DNA from 3 places in the Peribacillus sp. NPDC096379 genome. Region 3 is predicted to be linked to each of the others. Evidence: riboswitches for the same ligand, from Rfam matches in the RefSeq annotation. Region 3 holds a riboswitch; each other region holds the start of a gene.
The links. A riboswitch is a leader RNA that binds a small molecule or an ion and turns the genes downstream of it on or off. The one in region 3 is predicted to bind lysine.

Region 1 (6,126 bases), on a different contig from region 3:
TTGGTCATTTGATCATAATCTACCCATAGTCCGCCCATTGAATAGTGAACAGCAGGGAAGATTTTCATTGGCACTTTACGTGGATCTTCACCCATGAATTTTTCATAGATTTCAATGATGCCGCCAAGTTTAATATCCAATTCTTTCGGATCTTTATGAGAGAGATCAAGATAAACCATGTTTTCGCCATTAATACCAAGCTTCATATTTACGCACACATCGAAAATCTCCCGCGTGGCAATATCACGCGGCACAAGGTTTCCGTATGCCGGATATTTCTCTTCTAAGAAATACCAAGGTTTCCCGTCTTTATACGTCCAAACACGTCCGCCTTCGCCACGAGCCGATTCTGACATTAATCGAAGTTTATCATCGCCAGGAAGTGCGGTCGGATGGATTTGAATGAATTCTCCATTCGAATAAATCGCGCCTTGTTGATAAACAATAGAAGCTGCTGATCCTGTATTGATCATTGAATTCGTTGATTTACCAAAGATGATCCCTGGTCCACCGGTTGCCATAATGACAGCATCTCCTGGGAACGCTTTTATTTCCATTGTTTTTAAGTCTTGGCCAACAATCCCGCGCGCTACTTGATCTTCATCAATAACAGCCCCGAGGAATTCCCAGCCTTCATATTTCGTAACAAGTCCTTCTACCTCATAGCGACGAACTTGTTCGTCTAATGCATATAGCAATTGCTGTCCGGTTGTCGCCCCAGCAAATGCTGTTCGGTGATGCTGTGTTCCACCGAAGCGACGGAAATCTAGTAGACCTTCAGGTGTACGGTTGAACATAACACCCATCCGGTCGAACATATGAATAATTGATGGTGCCGCTTCACACATTGCTTTAACTGGCGGCTGGTTCGCTAAAAAATCGCCACCGTAAACTGTATCATCAAAGTGAATCAACGGGGAGTCCCCTTCACCTTTTGTATTTACTGCTCCATTTATGCCACCTTGTGCACAAACAGAGTGAGAACGTTTAACAGGAACTAACGAGAATAGATCTACCTGTTGTCCATGCTCAGCCGCTTTAATCGTAGCCATTAGCCCTGCTAGACCTCCACCGACGACAATAATTTTACCTTTACCCATTATTGCTCACTCCCTCATATCCGTTCAAAGCTTGTTAGCTTGCTCTGATTTATTCGAACCTTTTATACGAAAGCAAAAATTGCACGTAGCCCAATATAGCTAAGGACTAGGAATACAACTAATGTTATGTAAGTCATGATCTTTTGCGATTTAGGTGAAACAGTTAACCCCCAGCTTACCGAGAATGACCAAAGTCCATTAGCGAAATGGAAAACGGTTGAAAGAAGCCCTACAATGTAAAAAACAATCATGAATGGACTTGAAAAAATCGTTGCCATCATGTCAAAGTTCACTTCAGCACCAAGTGCAGCTTGAATTCTTGTCGTATACACATGCCAAATAAGGAAGATTAACGTTATAATTCCTGATACCCTTTGTAAAAAGAACATCCAGTTACGGAAAAAGTTAAATCTTCCTAAGTTGTTTTTAGCTGTAAAAGCGATGTAAATCCCATAAACAGCATGGAAAATCAACGGTAAATAAATGACAACAAACTCAACGACAATCTTGATTGGCGTGAATTCAATTAAATGTACCGCTGCATTAAAGGTATCCGCTCCTTTAGTTGCCATATAGTTGACTGTTAAATGGAAGATTAAAAACAGTCCAATTGGAACTACCCCAAGAAGTGAATGAAGCTTACGGTTCCCAAACTCTCGATTTTGCGCCACAAAGTGCCCCCCCTTAATTTGTGAAAACTCTCGCAAAGATAAAATCAATTCTCCCTTACCCCTGCATTTTCTAAATGTATGAAACTATTTAACAATCTTCTGACATGTCCATTTTACCCCTGTCTGATAATTGCGTCAAGAAAACGGATACAAGATTTCTTTTTTCAAAATAGAAATATTTTACTAGTTTTTTTCCTTATTCACCTAAGGAAAATCCCATAAGTCACCATTTATCCAACAATTTAATTTTAGATTTTCCTATAAAAATTAATGCTTCAACTCACAAAACGTATATAATAGTTGTATAGAAAGTGGGGAATACAATGGAAAAAGAAGCTCAGGCTCTGCAAGAATTATCTGATAACACTGAAATGCATATCCCGATTTTTGGCTACGAGTTAATTAGAGAAATACTATTAAATGATATTTTAGGCAAAGATTCTCCCCATGTTCTATACTGGGCTGGAAAACAGTTGGCAAGGAAATTCCCGCTTCACAACATAGATGAAACCATTAACTTTTTCTCTAGTGCCGGCTGGGGGGACTTAACATTGGTCAAGCAATCCAAAGACGAAATCGAAATGACATTAACTGGAATAATGGTTGAAAGACGGTTTGAATTGAACACCGCATGTCACTTTCAACTTGAGACTGGATTTCTTGCTGAACAAATCAGCTTACAAAGAAAATTCACAGCAGAAGGCGCCGAAGAAACGAAACGTCGCGCCCGCAGAGCTACGATATTCGTAAAATTAGATTTAAAAGACCCGATTGAGTAGATAAAGTGAAACTTCCATCAGTGGGGCGCTTGACTTTCCGTTAATGTGGGATAAGTAGATAAAGAGGATCGTTTAGCCATGCTTTGCATAGGTTTAACGATCCTCTACTCATTTTTTACGCTTTGACTACCGTTCTTTCATCAAGTTGAAATTCCACATGCAATGTTTCAACAGCCAGAACCATGTCTTTGTCTGGGATAACCGTAGAAACTTTGATTTCAGATGTGCTGACCATTTTCACTTGGATGCCTGCATCTGCAAGAATCGCAAACATTTTCGCTGCAACACCCGGATTAGAAACCATTCCCGAACCAACGATGCTCACTTTCGCTAAATTACTTTCCGTTTCAATTCTTTCAAACTGTAATTCTTTTTTATTACTTTCTAAAACCGTTAACACGCCACTTACGTCATCCTCTTTAATCGAGAATGTTAGATTCGTCGTACCAGTATCCGTAATGCTTTGGATAATAATGTCTACATTTAAGTGCTGCTCGGCAAGGGTTGTGAAAATGGTAGATAAGGAAGTTAATCTTCCAGTCAGTCCAAAAATGGTTACCCGTGTAATACTGTCTTCAAATGCAATCCCTCTAACAATTAAATTCTCTTCCATCGTTACTTCCTCCTCAATGATTGTTCCTTGTTCCCGTTCTATACTTGAGCGAACGACTAGCGGTATTCCATAATTCTTCGCAAATTCTACTGCACGTGGGTGAAGGACGCCTGCCCCAAGATTCGCCAATTCAAGCATTTCATCATAAGAAATCGATTGTAATTTCCTTGCTGATTTTACAAAACGAGGATCTGTTGTGAACACACCTGTAACATCTGTATAAATGTCACAGCGTTCTGCTTTTAAAGCTGCCGCTAATGCAACAGCGGTCGTATCGGATCCACCTCGGCCCAATGTCATGATTTCACCGCTCGCATCCACTCCTTGGAAGCCCGCTACAACAACGATTTTTCCTGCCGAAAGCTGTTCTTTGACCCGATTCGTCTCAATATCCAAAATTCTTGCATTCCCATGAATCGATTCAGCTTTAATCCCAGCTTGCCAACCGGTAAAAGAAACTGTGTCATACCCAAGTTCTTGTAATGCCATCGTAAGAAATGAAATCGTGACCTGTTCTCCAGTTGATAACAGCATATCCATTTCCCGTTTGCTCGGAGTATTACTGATTTCATTCGCCATCCAAACGAGCTCGTCGGTCGTTTTGCCCATTGCCGACACAACGACAACAACCTCATTCCCAAGAGCCGCTTCTTCTATTACCCGAGTTGCTACATGCTTTATTTTTTCAATATTTCCTACTGATGTACCGCCAAATTTCTGCACGATTAATCCCACTTTGTGACACCCTTTCCAGCTGTTTTTTTGCATACAAAAAAAAGCAATGAGAATTATCTCATTGCTGTGGTAACGTAAATACATACGAATATCACAGTGAGATAGCCCTCCAGAACAAAATTGTTCTGACAATCTGCCATTTATTCAATGTCAGACCAGCAAAATCAAGCTATGAGACTTGATCGCTTCGGCGACTTCCCCTTTCAAGACTTTTCACAGAAGCTCATCCTTCTCCAAGTCTTTACTAATGAAACCCGCACCTCTATCAACACACGAAAAGCGTAAGCGCCTTGTTCAGCCTCAGACAGAGCATAAGGCAAACATCTGTATGGAAAGTGATTTTCTCTCCATCAGATGTTTGACTTATGACCTCAGCCGGGCTAGGCGCTGTAGCTAGACAATCAAATTTATTAAAAACGTATATTACTTTTAAAAATTAACTGTAGTATAGCATACCCAATTTTGAACAGCAAGATTATTCTTGCAATTTCTTTACAAGCTCTTGAGCGACAGATCGCGGAATGCCTGCCGCTTGAACTTCTTCTACCGTTGCTTCACGCATTTTCTTTACTGAGCCAAAATGCTTTAGAAGTTGTTTTTTTCGTTTCTCGCCGATGCCTTCAATTTCATCAAGCAAAGATTGAAAAGCATTTTTACCTCGCAGCTGGCGGTGAAAAGTGATGGCAAAACGATGCACCTCATCTTGAATCCGTTGTAGCAGATAAAATTCCTGACTCCTATGGTTAAGCGGGATAATCTCAAGTGGATTGCCAATCATCAGTTCAGATGTACGATGCTTTTCATCTTTTACAAGGCCTGAGAGTGGGACTTCTAGACCGAGTTCATTTTCTAAAATATCGCGAACTGCTTCAACATGCCCTTTACCGCCATCAATAATGATTAAATCTGGAAGCGGAAGTCCTTCTTTCAACACTCTCGAGTAGCGGCGACGGACTACCTCACGCATTGATTCGTAATCGTCTGGTCCTTTAACCGTTTTAATCTTGTATTTACGATATTCCCGTTTTTCAGGTTTTCCGTCGATAAAGACAACGAGCGCAGAAACAGGATTCGTTCCTTGAATATTTGAATTATCGAAAGCTTCAATTCTGTGCGGTGTATAAATGCCGAGCTGTTCTCCAAGCCTCTCCACTGCTTTAATCGTGCGATCCTCATCCCGGTCAATTAAAGCAAATTTTTCTCCCAGCGCAATGCTAGCATTTTTACTAGCAAGATTGAGTAATTCTTTCTTTTGTCCAATTTTCGGGGTAAGAATTTTAACCTGTAATAATTGCTCCGCTAATTGTGTATCTACTGATTCAGGTAGAAAAATTTCTTTCGGCTTGAAATGATTTGCCTTTGAATAAAATTGCCCTAGATATGTTAGCAATTCTTGATCAGGTTCATCGTATATCGGAAACAACGAGACGTCACGTTCAATCAATTTACCTTGACGAACAAAGAATACTTGTACACACATCCAGCCTTTATCATACGCAAAACCAAAAACATCACGATCTGTATAATCATTGGACATCATTTTTTGCTTTTCCATCGTAACGACAATATGGGCGATTTGATCTCGATATTCCTTAGCCCGTTCAAAATCAAGTTCTTCAGCTGCCTCATGCATTTTATCAGACAACTCATTTTTAATTTCTTGATAGCCACCATTTAAAAATCGCGTAATTTCACCCATCATCGTTTTGTATTTTTCCTGTGGCACTTCTTTCACACATGGTGCGAGACATTGACCAAGATGATAGTATAAGCACACGCGATCAGGCAATGTATTACACTTTCTAAGCGGATAAATGCGGTCAAGGAGCTTTTTCGTTTCATTAGCCGCGATGACATTCGGATAGGGACCAAAATATTTACCATTATCTTTTTTCACTTTTCTGGTGATGATTAAGCGCGGATGACGCTCATTCGTCAGCTTGATGAACGGATACGTTTTATCGTCCTTCAGCATAATATTATATTTCGGATCATGTTTCTTGATTAAGTTTAATTCTAAAATGAGTGCTTCAATATTTGATGATGTAACGATATATTCAAAGTCTTCAATTTCATTGACGAGTCTAAGCGTTTTTCCGTCATGCGAGCCAGTAAAATACGAGCGAACTCGGTTTTTCAGTACCTTGGCTTTACCGACATAAATAATCGTTCCCTGGCGATCTTTCATCAAGTAACAGCCGGGATGATCAGGAAGCAGGGCAAGCTTG
Region 2 (6,126 bases), on a different contig from region 3:
TGTTGTAATAAGCGCATAGACAACCCCAATTGCGAGCCATATAAAGCCTACTTTTAACGTCGTTGGTGATAAATTAATAAATAAGTAGAAACAGATTAAGAAACCGAGGCCCGGAATTAATAAATAACGGATAAATTTCTTCTCTTTTTTACGGAAATAGTAATACACAATAACAGATAGGTTAACAAACATAAAACCAGTTAAACCGCCAAAGCTCATTAATTCTGCAACAAAATCGATTGATAAGAAAAGGGCTCCGGCAATACTAATGCTGCACATTAATAAAATATTGTAGATCGGTGTTTTATATTTAGGATGTAAATGTGTAAAGAACTTTTTCGGTAGAACTTCATCACGTCCCATGCTAAACATTAAACGTGAAGCACTTGCTTGACCTGTTAAACCAGCTGTAAAAGTTGAAACGATAATCGCTACTGTATAAAGTGTTACAAGCACCGCACCACCTGCTACATTCGCAATATCAAATAATGCTGTATCTGCTGAGCTAAAGTTATTTACATCTGGCCAGACTAGCTGAGCAACATACGCTTGCACGATAAAAATAACGCCACCGATTAAACAAGAAAGAATGGCCGCTTTCCAAATATCATTTTTGGGATTCACTGATTCTTCCGATAAGGTTGTAATCGAGTCAAATCCTAAAAATGAGAAACATGCCATGGCTGCACCTGAAATGATGGCTGACATTACGAATGTTTCGTTATTAAAGAACGGAGTAATCGATACTAAAGCCGATGCACCATCCTCTACCATAATCGCCTTCATACAAAAAACAACGAAGATGACAACAACGATTCCCATAAATAACACTAAAATTTGGTTCGCTTTTGCTGCCACTGCAATTCCGAGAATATTTACAACAGTAATAACTCCAGCAATAATGAATACCCATACCCAATATGGAATGGATGGAATTAATGCATTGGCATAGGAAGCACCAACCATAAAGACGATTAAAGGCACTAATACATAGTCCATAAACATGGCCCAGCCGGCAAAAAAGCCTAAATGCGGATGAATCGCACGTTGTGTATACGTATACGTTGAACCGGAAACCGGGAACGCTGCAGCCATCCTGCCATAGCTATATGCCGAAAACATCATCGCAACCATCGCGATTAAATACGCTAATGGCAACATACCGCCTGTAGACTGTGCTGCAAAACCATATATATAAGCAGGCGCAATGGGCGTCATAAAGGCGATGCCATAAATCACCAAATCCTTCAGTGTTAGAACACGCTTAAAATGAGGAGCTGCACTGTCTTGATTTGCATTACTTTGTCCTTGACTCATTTAAAAAGCTTCCTCTCTATTTTTGAACAACAGTACGTTGTTCAATTTCCTCCGAAATGAATTGAATGGTTTCATCTGTGCTCATCACTTGGCAATAAATTTGATTCATGATCATGATTTCTGCATCATGTAACTCTTTCGTTGCCGCTGCGCAAGCATCTTCTACTAAAATTACTTCAAAACCAGCGTCTGCTAAGCTACGTACAGTTGAGGCAACACATTGGTCTGTTACAACACCTGTACATACAACTGTTTCAATGCCCATATTACGAAGTAAAAATTCATAGTTTGTTCCACTTAAAACACTGTCTGTCGTTTTATTTACCACGATTTCATCTTCTAATGGTTTTAATTCATCTACCATTTCTGCACCTGGATCACCGATTGGTAATAAGATATTATTCCAACCTGGGCGACGTTGTACAGGGGAACGGTCACGTCCATCCTTATGATGACAAGCAATCCGTCCGAAAGTGACTTCTAATTGATTGGCACGGAAAAAGTCTAGTAGTTTTTTATTGTTTGGAATCGCTACGTTATCGATACGATCATAGAAAGATTCCCACTTATCGAACATGCCTTTTTCTCGTGCAACTTGAGCATCCAATCCATCACGGCTAATAAATTGATTTTGCATATCCACGACTAAAAGTGCTGTTTTTGCTGGATCTAATTTCATTTTATCTTCGCCCGTCGGGATAAATTCGTAATAAAGTGTTTGCAGTTTTTCCATATTCATTTCCTCCATCTTAGCCTATACAAGCTATATTCATTTCTTCAATACAAAGCATTCGTGAGCATCTGATCCTAACTTAAATGATGAAAAAGGTTCGGGTTCTAAAAAACGTATCACCTTATAAAGGTGGCGATGCGGAGCTGATTTTTTGGAAGCCCGCCCCTTTTCCATAGAAAAAAGAGATTCCCCTATATGCTAAAGGAATCTCTTAAAGGCAATAAAAAAAGACTAGATACCTTCCGAGAAAGAACCCGGAAATCGATGTAGCCATTCCAAATTCCTCACCCTTTTGTCTCTACTGAGAGATAGCACAACTTAATAAATTGGGTAACTTATTAAGACAGTCCTGTAATTATTCATTACAGACCCAGCACATAATGGCGAGAAATCATTATATACTTCGGCGACATTTCCTTCTGCATAGCTTCTTCGTCTTCTCTGACTCCACTAAGCACTAATAAATATCGCGCCTCTACCTCACAATTATAAAAAGCGAGGTATATTTATTCATTATAATTATTATATAATTATAAATATTACGATGTCAATATAATATTTATCTATTAATCATTCCTAAAAATAAGGAAATACAGGAAAATACTAACATATTAAATGTTATATTAATATAACATTTAATAACACCAGTACAAGATATTCTTTTAACCAACAGGCTCCGATTTTAGAATAGCAAAAAAAACTCATTTGCCATTCATTATTGCAAATGAGTAATAATCACTAGCTGACATCTAGCTTTTTTTTAATATGGCTTGTATGAATCATTCTACTTTAATTGTTCTGCTCAATACATTGGTAGACCGCCATCATATCTCGTTTATTCAACTCGCGAATACGATTAAAAATTGGAATATCACTAACAGCCTCATTTATTAAGCTCTCAGCAACAACATCACGTACTTTGCCAGTTAGCCATGTTTGCACGTCAAAACCATCGACGATTTCCTTACGCCCTTCTTCATTGATACCACTTGCATCACAACTCACACATGGTATCGATAATTTGTACACACCGTCATGGAGACCATCTTCTGAAATGACTTTCTTCCCTTTACAGAATGGGCATGGATGACTTTTTTTAATCTTATTTATTTGGGTAACAATTTTTTTGTAACCAAATGCTTCATAAACATACGTTAGTTTTTTGTATTTGCCATTGGTGAAATACTTATCAATAATTGTTTCTCTTGTTTCGTCAATATTGGCAAAATCACAAATTGTTATCAGATTTTTACTGCTTATAGCTTCGATGTTTCCTTTAATTCTGTCCCAGAATGGTAAGACATTTTGTAATACCATTTCATAGTGGGCAAAGCTTGCCTGTTCCAGTTCAAGCATTTTCAGTGCGACTTGTGTTTCCCTAGGCAACAGGGAGACATCTTCCGTCAAGGCCATCTCGCCGCCAACAATAGATTTCATTTTTACGAGTTCCGGTAACTCACCTACCATTTTCAAAACCTGATCAAGCGGCTGATGAATAATCTCACGAATATCTGTGTCGCCAAATTCGAGCTTTTTATGATGGCTTAGCACGGCGCCCTGACAAATTGGACAGGTAATCATCTCTTTTGACGCTTTCATATGCTCTTTAATAATCGATTTCGAAATGGACATATACATCCCAAGAATTTTATTAAAGCCATCCCACGTCCTCCGCGCTTTGCCTTTCTTATCATAGAATGACTTTTCCCAATACCCGTATAAAAAGGTATGCTTCTCTGCTTCTGTCATCTCATGATAGCTTTTACTAATATCTTGACCAAGTTCATTCTTGATCTCATCAAAAAGGAATTGCAATTTCGGATATTGATAATATTTTAATACCTCCATCACGTCTGAATGCAATAGGCCATCCCAAAATGGTACGTTTTTGTCTTGAATGACAACATCAATATCAAATTTTTCAATCATCCGGCGGCCCGAGCAGCTTGGACAATGATTATCTTGATCATAGAAATCGAAGCTTCTTGTATCTTTATTGGTTGGATGCGCCGCCACAATATGGTTGATTAGACCGCCAATTTCATAGAGAAAACTATATTGACTATACAAATGTCTTTCAAAATCAATGGCGATGACGGGTGCAATGGTTTCAGATTCATATTCACCATAAATCAATCGAGCCATTGATGATAAACTTTTTAAGATGCCGCCCTTATAAAGGTTCTCTGCATTTTTAAAATAGTCAATCTGATTTTCTTCTAAATAGTGAATACCCTTTTGCTGCTTGAGTGTGGAAGAAAGATACAATGGGTCAACTCTATCTGCACTGTTTTTTTGGCGATAATAATCATCATGACTGACAACCTCAAGATGTTCTACAGACGCATGCTGTCTTTTACCAAAATCAACGATAAAGTCAGAGCTTTCTAGCATGTAAGAATTATGTTCAATCATCATGATTGAGACGGATTCATCTTGCAGAATGCCCCTAATACTATCAATGAATTGGTTTAAAATATTTTGTGATAAACCTTTTGAAGGCTCGTCAAAAATAAAAAGCGTATGTGGGTTTCTCGAGTTAGCAAACAGCTCCGAAACTAAATGAACACATTGAAATTCACCAGTTGATAAGGACTGTGTTTTTCTTTCCAACGTCAAATAACCCAGTCCAAGTTTAATCAGTAAGCTCAAGCGTTTATGAGCGATGTCTTGATTTGGTAGTTCTTCAATAATATCTTCAATTGAGCGCTGAAAAATATCTTCAATATCTTCACTATATTTTGTCAGTTTCTTTTTAATATCAAGAAAAGTCGCAACGGTTGACCGACTGGTAATCGATTGGTTTCGATCTTGACCTACCATAACTAGTTTATCTTTTGGATATCGCTTCAGAAAATCTTTGGCTATACATTCATTGACAAGTGTAGATTTACCACATCCAGACTCACCCGTAACGGTTACAAGTCTATTTTGGGGAATCTGAATTTCAGCCATTTGAATATTACGGCAATATAGATCATGAAATTGATAGTATTCTGTTGGTATTGCCTGATTTCGTTCCCAATGGATTGGTTGTGGGCGTGGTGATTCTTCCACGATTTTTCCGCCATATTTCCCACTACCAGGACCAAAGAACAATTGCTCATTCGTTGTATCGAGCACTGTGTCTGAATGATCAATGAGCCAAATTTGATTTTTATAGCCTAATTGTTTAATCTGTTCCAAAATTTGCAATAGTGTTTGGTGATCAAGCCCAACGGAGATTTCATCAATAATAATAACGGTATTTTCACTTGCTGCCATGAATTCTGCCAAGTAAAGTCGTGTTAATTCTCCACCTGACAATGTACCCATAATACGATTTAATGTTAAGTAACCAATACTCATGTTGATCATATTTTTAAGAATATGCTGTTTTGCTTCACTAATATGTAATTCTTCTGCAAGGGAAAGAATCATTTCAATGTTTAAGTTGTTGATATCGGAAATACTATGTGGTTGATCCAATAATTCTATTCTTTTTTGCTCAACTTCTGGATTATAGCGCTTGCCCTCACACTTTTTACATTCGATATTTTGGGTAGTACCGCGTCCTTTACACTTAGGACACCAGCCTAATTCATTATTAAATGAAAACACTTCTGGAGAAAGATTAAATTTCTCAGCAAGCCGCACGCGGAGGTCTTTAAAAACGCCCGTATGGGTGCCAATCGTTGAACGTGGATTGGCAGAAATGGCTGATTTTCCGAGAAACAGGACTAAAGGCATTTCTTCCATCTTGATGGCACTGAAATTGGTTTCCATTATATTAGGAAATAAATACTGATATTCAGCCTTTGGCAATAAGGAAACGAGACGCTTCTTAGATTCTTCACCAATTGTTTGGCAAAAAGTTGTTTTACCAGATCCAGACAAACCAGCAATTCCTAACGATTTATCTACTGGTAGTACTGCATCTAATTTGTTAATATTGTTCGCAATTAATTGATTGATTTTCATAGTGAATGATATCCTCTCAATTCTCTCAATTTAGTTTTTCTTATGTTGGCATAACGACTAATAATTATGTTGTGTTATTTCGAATCGACGTACTCATACTAATTGTAAACGAATCG
Region 3 (6,126 bases):
CAAGATCACTTTCTCCAGTAAGAAGTTTCGTATATTTCTCAATCAGACCATCAAATTGCTCAGTAAATTGATCGTTCATATCAATACTCCTTTGCAAGTGACTTTATCCTGGTTTAACAGGCTGCAATCCCCCCACTGATGGGAGTTTCACTTTATGTTTTTTCGAGTCCTCGTTGGTGTCTAACGCTTGCGTTTCTCTTATTTATTGGTAGAAAACATGTATTTCTTATAATGATATCGAATACTAAAAATTAAACCCATCGCCATCATATTCCCCATCAGCGAGCTTCCACCATAGCTAATGAAAGGAAGCGGAATACCTGTAATCGGCAAAACGCCAATCGTCATGCCAATATTTTGAAATACATGGAATGTAATCATACTAATTACACCCACACAAATATACGTATAGAAGTTATTCTTCGTGTCCATTCCAGATTTCGTAATGTGATAGATCAGCAAGAAAAACAAACTAACGACAATACTGGACCCAAGAAAACCGAATTCTTCGCCAATTACACTAAAGATGAAATCCGAATGACTTTCCGGCAAATACACCTCTCTAGCACCGATTCCACCTTCTAATGCTTTCCCTGTCGTTTGGCCTGATCCGATAGCCAGCAATGATTTCGTTAATTGATACCCTGTTGAACTGGCGTAATTATAAGGATCTAACCAAGAATAAATCCGTCCAAATTGATATTGCTTAACTCCTAGATACTTTTCTAAAATATCAGGATGCCATAGAACAAAATAAAATATCGTTCCTGCGACTGCTGCCCCACCTGCAAAAATGGGTGTTAGTATCTTCCATGAAACACCTGAAACAAAAATGATTCCAACTAAAATCGCAATTAAGACAAGAGATGTTCCTAAGTCAGGTTGTAGCATAACTAACATAATTGGCGGCATCGTTACAAGACCTAATTTCAACAACAGCCAGAAATCCGTTTTAATCGTCTTCATTGGATTTTTTTCATGATGAGTAGTCGCCACATTGGCAAGAGCGACGATCAAAAACGTCTTCATGAATTCTGATGGTTGTATCGAACCCACTTTGGGAATGACAAACCAACTCTTGGCTCCATTTATGTTAGGAGCTAACGTATCTGGAGCTACCACTAGCAAGAAAAGTAGAAAAAGCCCAAAGCCATACGCATACCAAGTTATTTTCTTTAATTGATCTGAATCAAAGGTAATGATGGCTGCAACAATACCTACACCAACCGCGTACCAAAATACTTGTTGAATTAAAAAGTTATTTACATACTGCCCAGATGTCTGCGCACTGTATATCGCAATACAGCTCGTAATAAACAGAAGAAATAGTATAAAAGCTAAGGTATAATCAATTCTGGATGAAATTTTATTATTTGATTCCATATAACTCTCCCATAAGAAGGATTAAGGGAACTATGATCCATAGCATATTTTTGAGAAAATACTCCCTTTCGTACACCTATCCATTATACTGTAAACAGACAAAATCACAACTATATCGTATATTGATTTTCCCCCACGAAGTCCCAACTTATCATCTTTCTGCGCTAAGTCGCCTTCTCTTCATGTAGGTAGTTACAAGTCCCTGACTTGGCGAAAATAGAAAAGCCCATCCAAAGATCACACCCGCAACACTGACCATACATCCTGCTATCGAAGCATCTAGCATCACTGCTGTGTAATAGCCCATTAATAAATAGTGAAAGAAAACGACCGGGATTCCTATCGCGCAAGCCAATCCAGAATCAAATGCCTTTTTCTTTACAATAAAAATCGTCGTTACAAGTGCGAATTCGAACAAGAGGTTAAACTAAAAAAACTGTAAACATAATGGTCCACGTTTTCTCTTTGTTCGCTCCAATGTATCGGGTCTTTTCATCTATTCTTGTCTAATTATTACTTCCCTTTCAAAATTAAACATTGCTTGTCCATTTGAAATATACTATACTACAATCATATTTAATTAAATATTCCCATTCACCGATGGGATAGAGGCTGCAACTTATAATAGTAAAGCGGACGAGATTCAATGAAATTGATGACTCCGTTTGAAAGGATAAATTGCCGAAGTTTGGATAAATCATTGACTATCCATGCTGGCGATGTTTCCGAACAGGAACATCACTGTCACGTTTAGTAACGTGGAGGGCTATCTTCGGAAGGATTTAACGGACTCATCAAACAGCCGTCGATCTTTTTCGACTGTTGTTTTTTTATTTGCCTTAAATACCATTTAACCTTCCATCATAAAAAAACATCCATGAGCATCTGATCCCAACTAAAACGATGAAAAGGTTCAGGCACTCAAATTGTATCACCTTATGAAGGTGGCGGTACGGAGCGGATTTTTGCGAAGCCCCGCCCCTTTTCCACAGAAAAGGAGTGTACACGATCATTGGCGAATTCAACCCAAACATCTAACCCTACTCAATTAAAGAGAACTCTTAAAGCACGCCATCTGATGATGATTTCTCTTGGAGGATCAATCGGAACTGGGATATTTTTAGCAAGTGGTGGCGCTATTCATACTGCTGGTCCAGGTGGAGCGCTGCTCGCCTATGCAGCTGTTGGAATCATGGTTTATTTCTTAATGACCAGTCTTGCCGAGATGGCAGCCTACATGCCAGTAGCTGGTTCATTCAAAGTGTATGCCACGAATTTTGTTGATCCGGCTTTTGGTTTTGCGATCGGCTGGAACTATTGGTATAACTGGGCAATTACGATTGCCGCGGAGCTTGCTGCGGTTGTACTCATTATGAAATTTTGGTTTCCAGAAAGTCCTTCAGTTATGTGGAGTGCACTGGCACTTGTCATTATGTTCGGCTTCAACTATATGTCTGTTAAAGGCTTTGGAGAAGCGGAATTTTGGTTTGCACTGATTAAAGTTGTAACAGTCATCATCTTTATTATTACTGGATTTTTAATGATTTTTGGCATTATGGGCGGAGAGTCTATTGGCTTTACAAACTTCACAATCGAGGATGCACCTTTTAATGGCGGATTCTTTGCCATCCTAGGAATTTTCATGGCAGCGGGTTTCTCTTTTCAAGGGACTGAATTACTCGGCGTAGCTGCTGGAGAAAGCGAAGAGCCAGAAAAAAATATTCCAAAAGCAATTAGCACTGTTTTTTGGCGAATCCTCCTTTTTTACATTTTATCTATTTTTGTCATCGGGATGATTCTTCCATACACAGATGAACGATTATTAAGTGATGCGGTTTCTGTAAGTCCATTCACACTCGTTTTTGAACGCGCAGGATTTGCCTTCGCTGCATCCGTCATGAACGCCATTATTTTAACATCTGTCTTGTCTGCAGGTAACTCAGGCATGTATGCTTCTACTCGTATGCTTTGGGATTTAGCACGCGATGGTAAAGCACCTAAATTCTTAGGAAAATTGGATAAAAGAGGTGTGCCAGTTAATGCCTTAATCGCAACTACTTTAGTTGGATCACTAGCTTTCTTAACGACTTTCTTCGGCGATGGTGCCGTTTATATTTGGTTGTTAAACGCGTCAGGGATGGCTGGATTTGTTACTTGGCTCGGGATTGCCATCAGCCATTACCGCTTCCGCAGAGCCTATATCGCACAAGGACACGACATAAAGGATCTTCCATATCGAGCAAAGTGGTTCCCACTCGGTCCATTATTAGCACTATTTTTATGTATTTTCATTATATTAGGTCAAAACTACCAAGCCTTTACGGGAGGCGGGGTCGATTGGAACGGAGTACTTGTTTCTTATATTGGTTTACCTCTTTTCTTAATCGTTTGGCTCGTCTATAAAGTTAAAAACAAAACAAAATTAATTCCTTTAAAAGACTGTGATTTTGAAACTAAATAATAACAAGGATATCCAAAAAGGGTTAGACTTCACACTATTGATGTGAGGTCTGACCCTTTTTTGTATGGGACAGCTTCTTATCAAATTAATTAAGTCAAGGTATTCAAGATTCTTACATCACTTCATAAGCAGGTGGATGATGTCATCTTCCTTACAATCATTAATGTGCAGACGGGAAAACGCGTTTCACCGTTTCAGTGAACTCATCAGCAAATCCTGCGATTGGATGACCATTCCTCACATCAGTCGAATAGCCTTGCATACGATCAATGAAGTCAGGGCTTGAAGACACGTACACGTTTTCAATCGTTGCATCAGCTGCCCTTACTTTGTCAGCAATTTTCTCCTCTACATTCTTCGCTAACTCATTGCTTCCTTTGTCCGATAAGTCGGCTGCAACATAGGCACTGTTTCCCATCACCATTACTGTAGAATGCTTCACTTCTTTTAGCTTATCGACTTCAGCAGAAAGGTTGCTCCCCTCTCTAATATCATTATTATATGTGACATTCCTTGTGTTATAGTTGACATTATTTCGTACATTTTGGGCTTCATTCGGAAACATGGCTCTGTCATAATTTACGTCTGTCGGATAATTTACGTCTGTCGGATGATTTACGTCTGTCGGATGATTTACACCTGTCGGATGATTCACACCCATTTTCTCACTACCCTGTTTAGTATTGTTGGCTGTACATCCTCCAACAAATAATGTTGCTATTATTCCACCCACCATAATTGCGTTCTTCATATCCATCACTCCTTTTTCATTATTACAAATTTAGTGTTCGCCAGAGAAGATGAAATATGTAAGAACCCAACTAAATTTCCTGCAACAATTCCTTCCATGTAAAATACTGGTCCTGTTATCTGCACCGGCCTACTTTTTAATCAAATGACGATCCGGAAATCAAATTTACGCGCCAGAATGGAGGATTTTCACGCCAGAACTAACGCTTTTCGAGCGGGATTTATGATTTGCATGCCAGTGCCAAATTTTCGTTTATTTGCATACAAAACCTAAAATGGCGTTAAATTTCCACCAGTTACTTTTGAAGGATCCCTCATTAAAAACGCTACACTCATCTAATCATAATGGTGGCGATGCGGAGCCGAAATTTTGGCTGCTTTCTCGATAAAATGAGTATACCCGCTAAGAGATTGGCTATATTAGTAAGTCGCGAGGCCCTGTACCATATCCTTCACACAAAAAAACAGGCAAGAAGAGTATTCTTCCTGCCTGTTCCTTTATTCTCCAGATGTTTCTTGAGTAGATGGTTCCACCGGAGTTTCTTTATCTTCTTCATTGTTATAATTATAGTCAGAAGGTTTAATTGGCGTGAATCCCTTAGGTGTATAGAAGCGTAATAAATCTCCATTCACAACCTTATCGGAGTACTGAAGTAGTTTTTGCGCAAGTTGTTTATCCGCAGCAATCTCTTCCGTTTCTTCGATTAATTCCCCTGTATTCGTATCATAGTATTTTCCTTTGAGAGAAGTTACAGATGGTGTAATAAAATCTCCATTTCGGAATGGAATCAATTGGTGATGATCTTTAGACAATAAATCTGTACCAAATTGAACATTCTCTTTCGTGTCTACACCCAGTAAATGCATAAGTGTCGGCATTAAGTCAATTTGTCCGCCATACGTATGGTTGACTCCACCCTTGACACCTGGTGCATGAATCAGTAAAGGCACACGTTGTAGTTGTGCGTTTTCGAATTCCCCAACTTCAGTTCCAAGTACTTGAGACATAGCTCTCATATGGTTTTCTGAGATTCCATAATGGTCACCGTACATCACGATTACGGAATTATCATATAAGCCGGATTCCTTTAAATAGGTAAAGAACTCTTTAAGTGCTTCATCCGCATATCTGGCCGTTTGGAAGTAATTATCAACTGACTTATCACCCGTTGTATGAGGTGCGATTGTTGTTAAGTCTTGGTTTATCGAATACGGGAAATGGTGTGACACCGTTATAAACTTCGAATAAAATGGCTGTGGCAATTTATCAAGCATCGGAATGGATTCTTGAAAGAAAGGCTTATCCATCAAGCCATAGCTCATTGTATCTTCTACATTCATATCGTAATAGCTTGCATCGTAAAAACGATTAAACCCAAGTGCTTTATAAATTTTATCGCGGTTCCAGAAAGTCTTATAGTTACCATGAAAAACAGCAGACGTATACCCTTCTTGACCTAAAATAGCTGGTGCAGCTTGATACGTATTTTGATCATGTGTCGTGAATGCTGAACCTTGTGGCAAACCGTACA

Region 1: linked by a shared signal. The riboswitch ahead of ACIQZI_RS03085 (aspartate kinase) and the one ahead of ACIQZI_RS17830 (amino acid permease) in region 3 are both predicted to bind lysine.
Region 2: linked by a shared signal. The riboswitch ahead of ACIQZI_RS15300 (cysteine hydrolase family protein) and the one ahead of ACIQZI_RS17830 (amino acid permease) in region 3 are both predicted to bind lysine.

The regions. Positions count from the first base shown of each region.
Region 1 covers NZ_JBIWFD010000001.1:638,871-644,996, reverse strand. The annotation lists gene sdhA (succinate dehydrogenase flavoprotein subunit) at 1-1,100, opposite strand, end outside; gene ACIQZI_RS03095 (succinate dehydrogenase cytochrome b558 subunit) at 1,163-1,771, opposite strand; gene ACIQZI_RS03090 (YslB family protein) at 2,095-2,550, shown strand; gene ACIQZI_RS03085 (aspartate kinase) at 2,666-3,898, opposite strand; lysine riboswitch at 3,993-4,171, opposite strand; gene uvrC (excinuclease ABC subunit UvrC) at 4,374-6,126, opposite strand, start outside.
Region 2 covers NZ_JBIWFD010000003.1:245,687-251,812, forward strand. The annotation lists gene ACIQZI_RS15295 (APC family permease) at 1-1,317, opposite strand, end outside; gene ACIQZI_RS15300 (cysteine hydrolase family protein) at 1,334-2,050, opposite strand; lysine riboswitch at 2,352-2,536, opposite strand; gene ACIQZI_RS15305 (ATP-binding cassette domain-containing protein) at 2,840-6,010, opposite strand.
Region 3 covers NZ_JBIWFD010000004.1:121,425-127,550, forward strand. The annotation lists gene ACIQZI_RS17815 (DUF2573 family protein) at 1-79, opposite strand, end outside; gene ACIQZI_RS17820 (FtsW/RodA/SpoVE family cell cycle protein) at 199-1,383, opposite strand; gene ACIQZI_RS17825 (hypothetical protein) at 1,535-1,801, opposite strand; lysine riboswitch at 1,982-2,160, shown strand; gene ACIQZI_RS17830 (amino acid permease) at 2,396-3,844, shown strand; gene ACIQZI_RS17835 (YhcN/YlaJ family sporulation lipoprotein) at 4,005-4,595, opposite strand; gene ltaS (lipoteichoic acid synthase) at 5,093-6,126, opposite strand, start outside.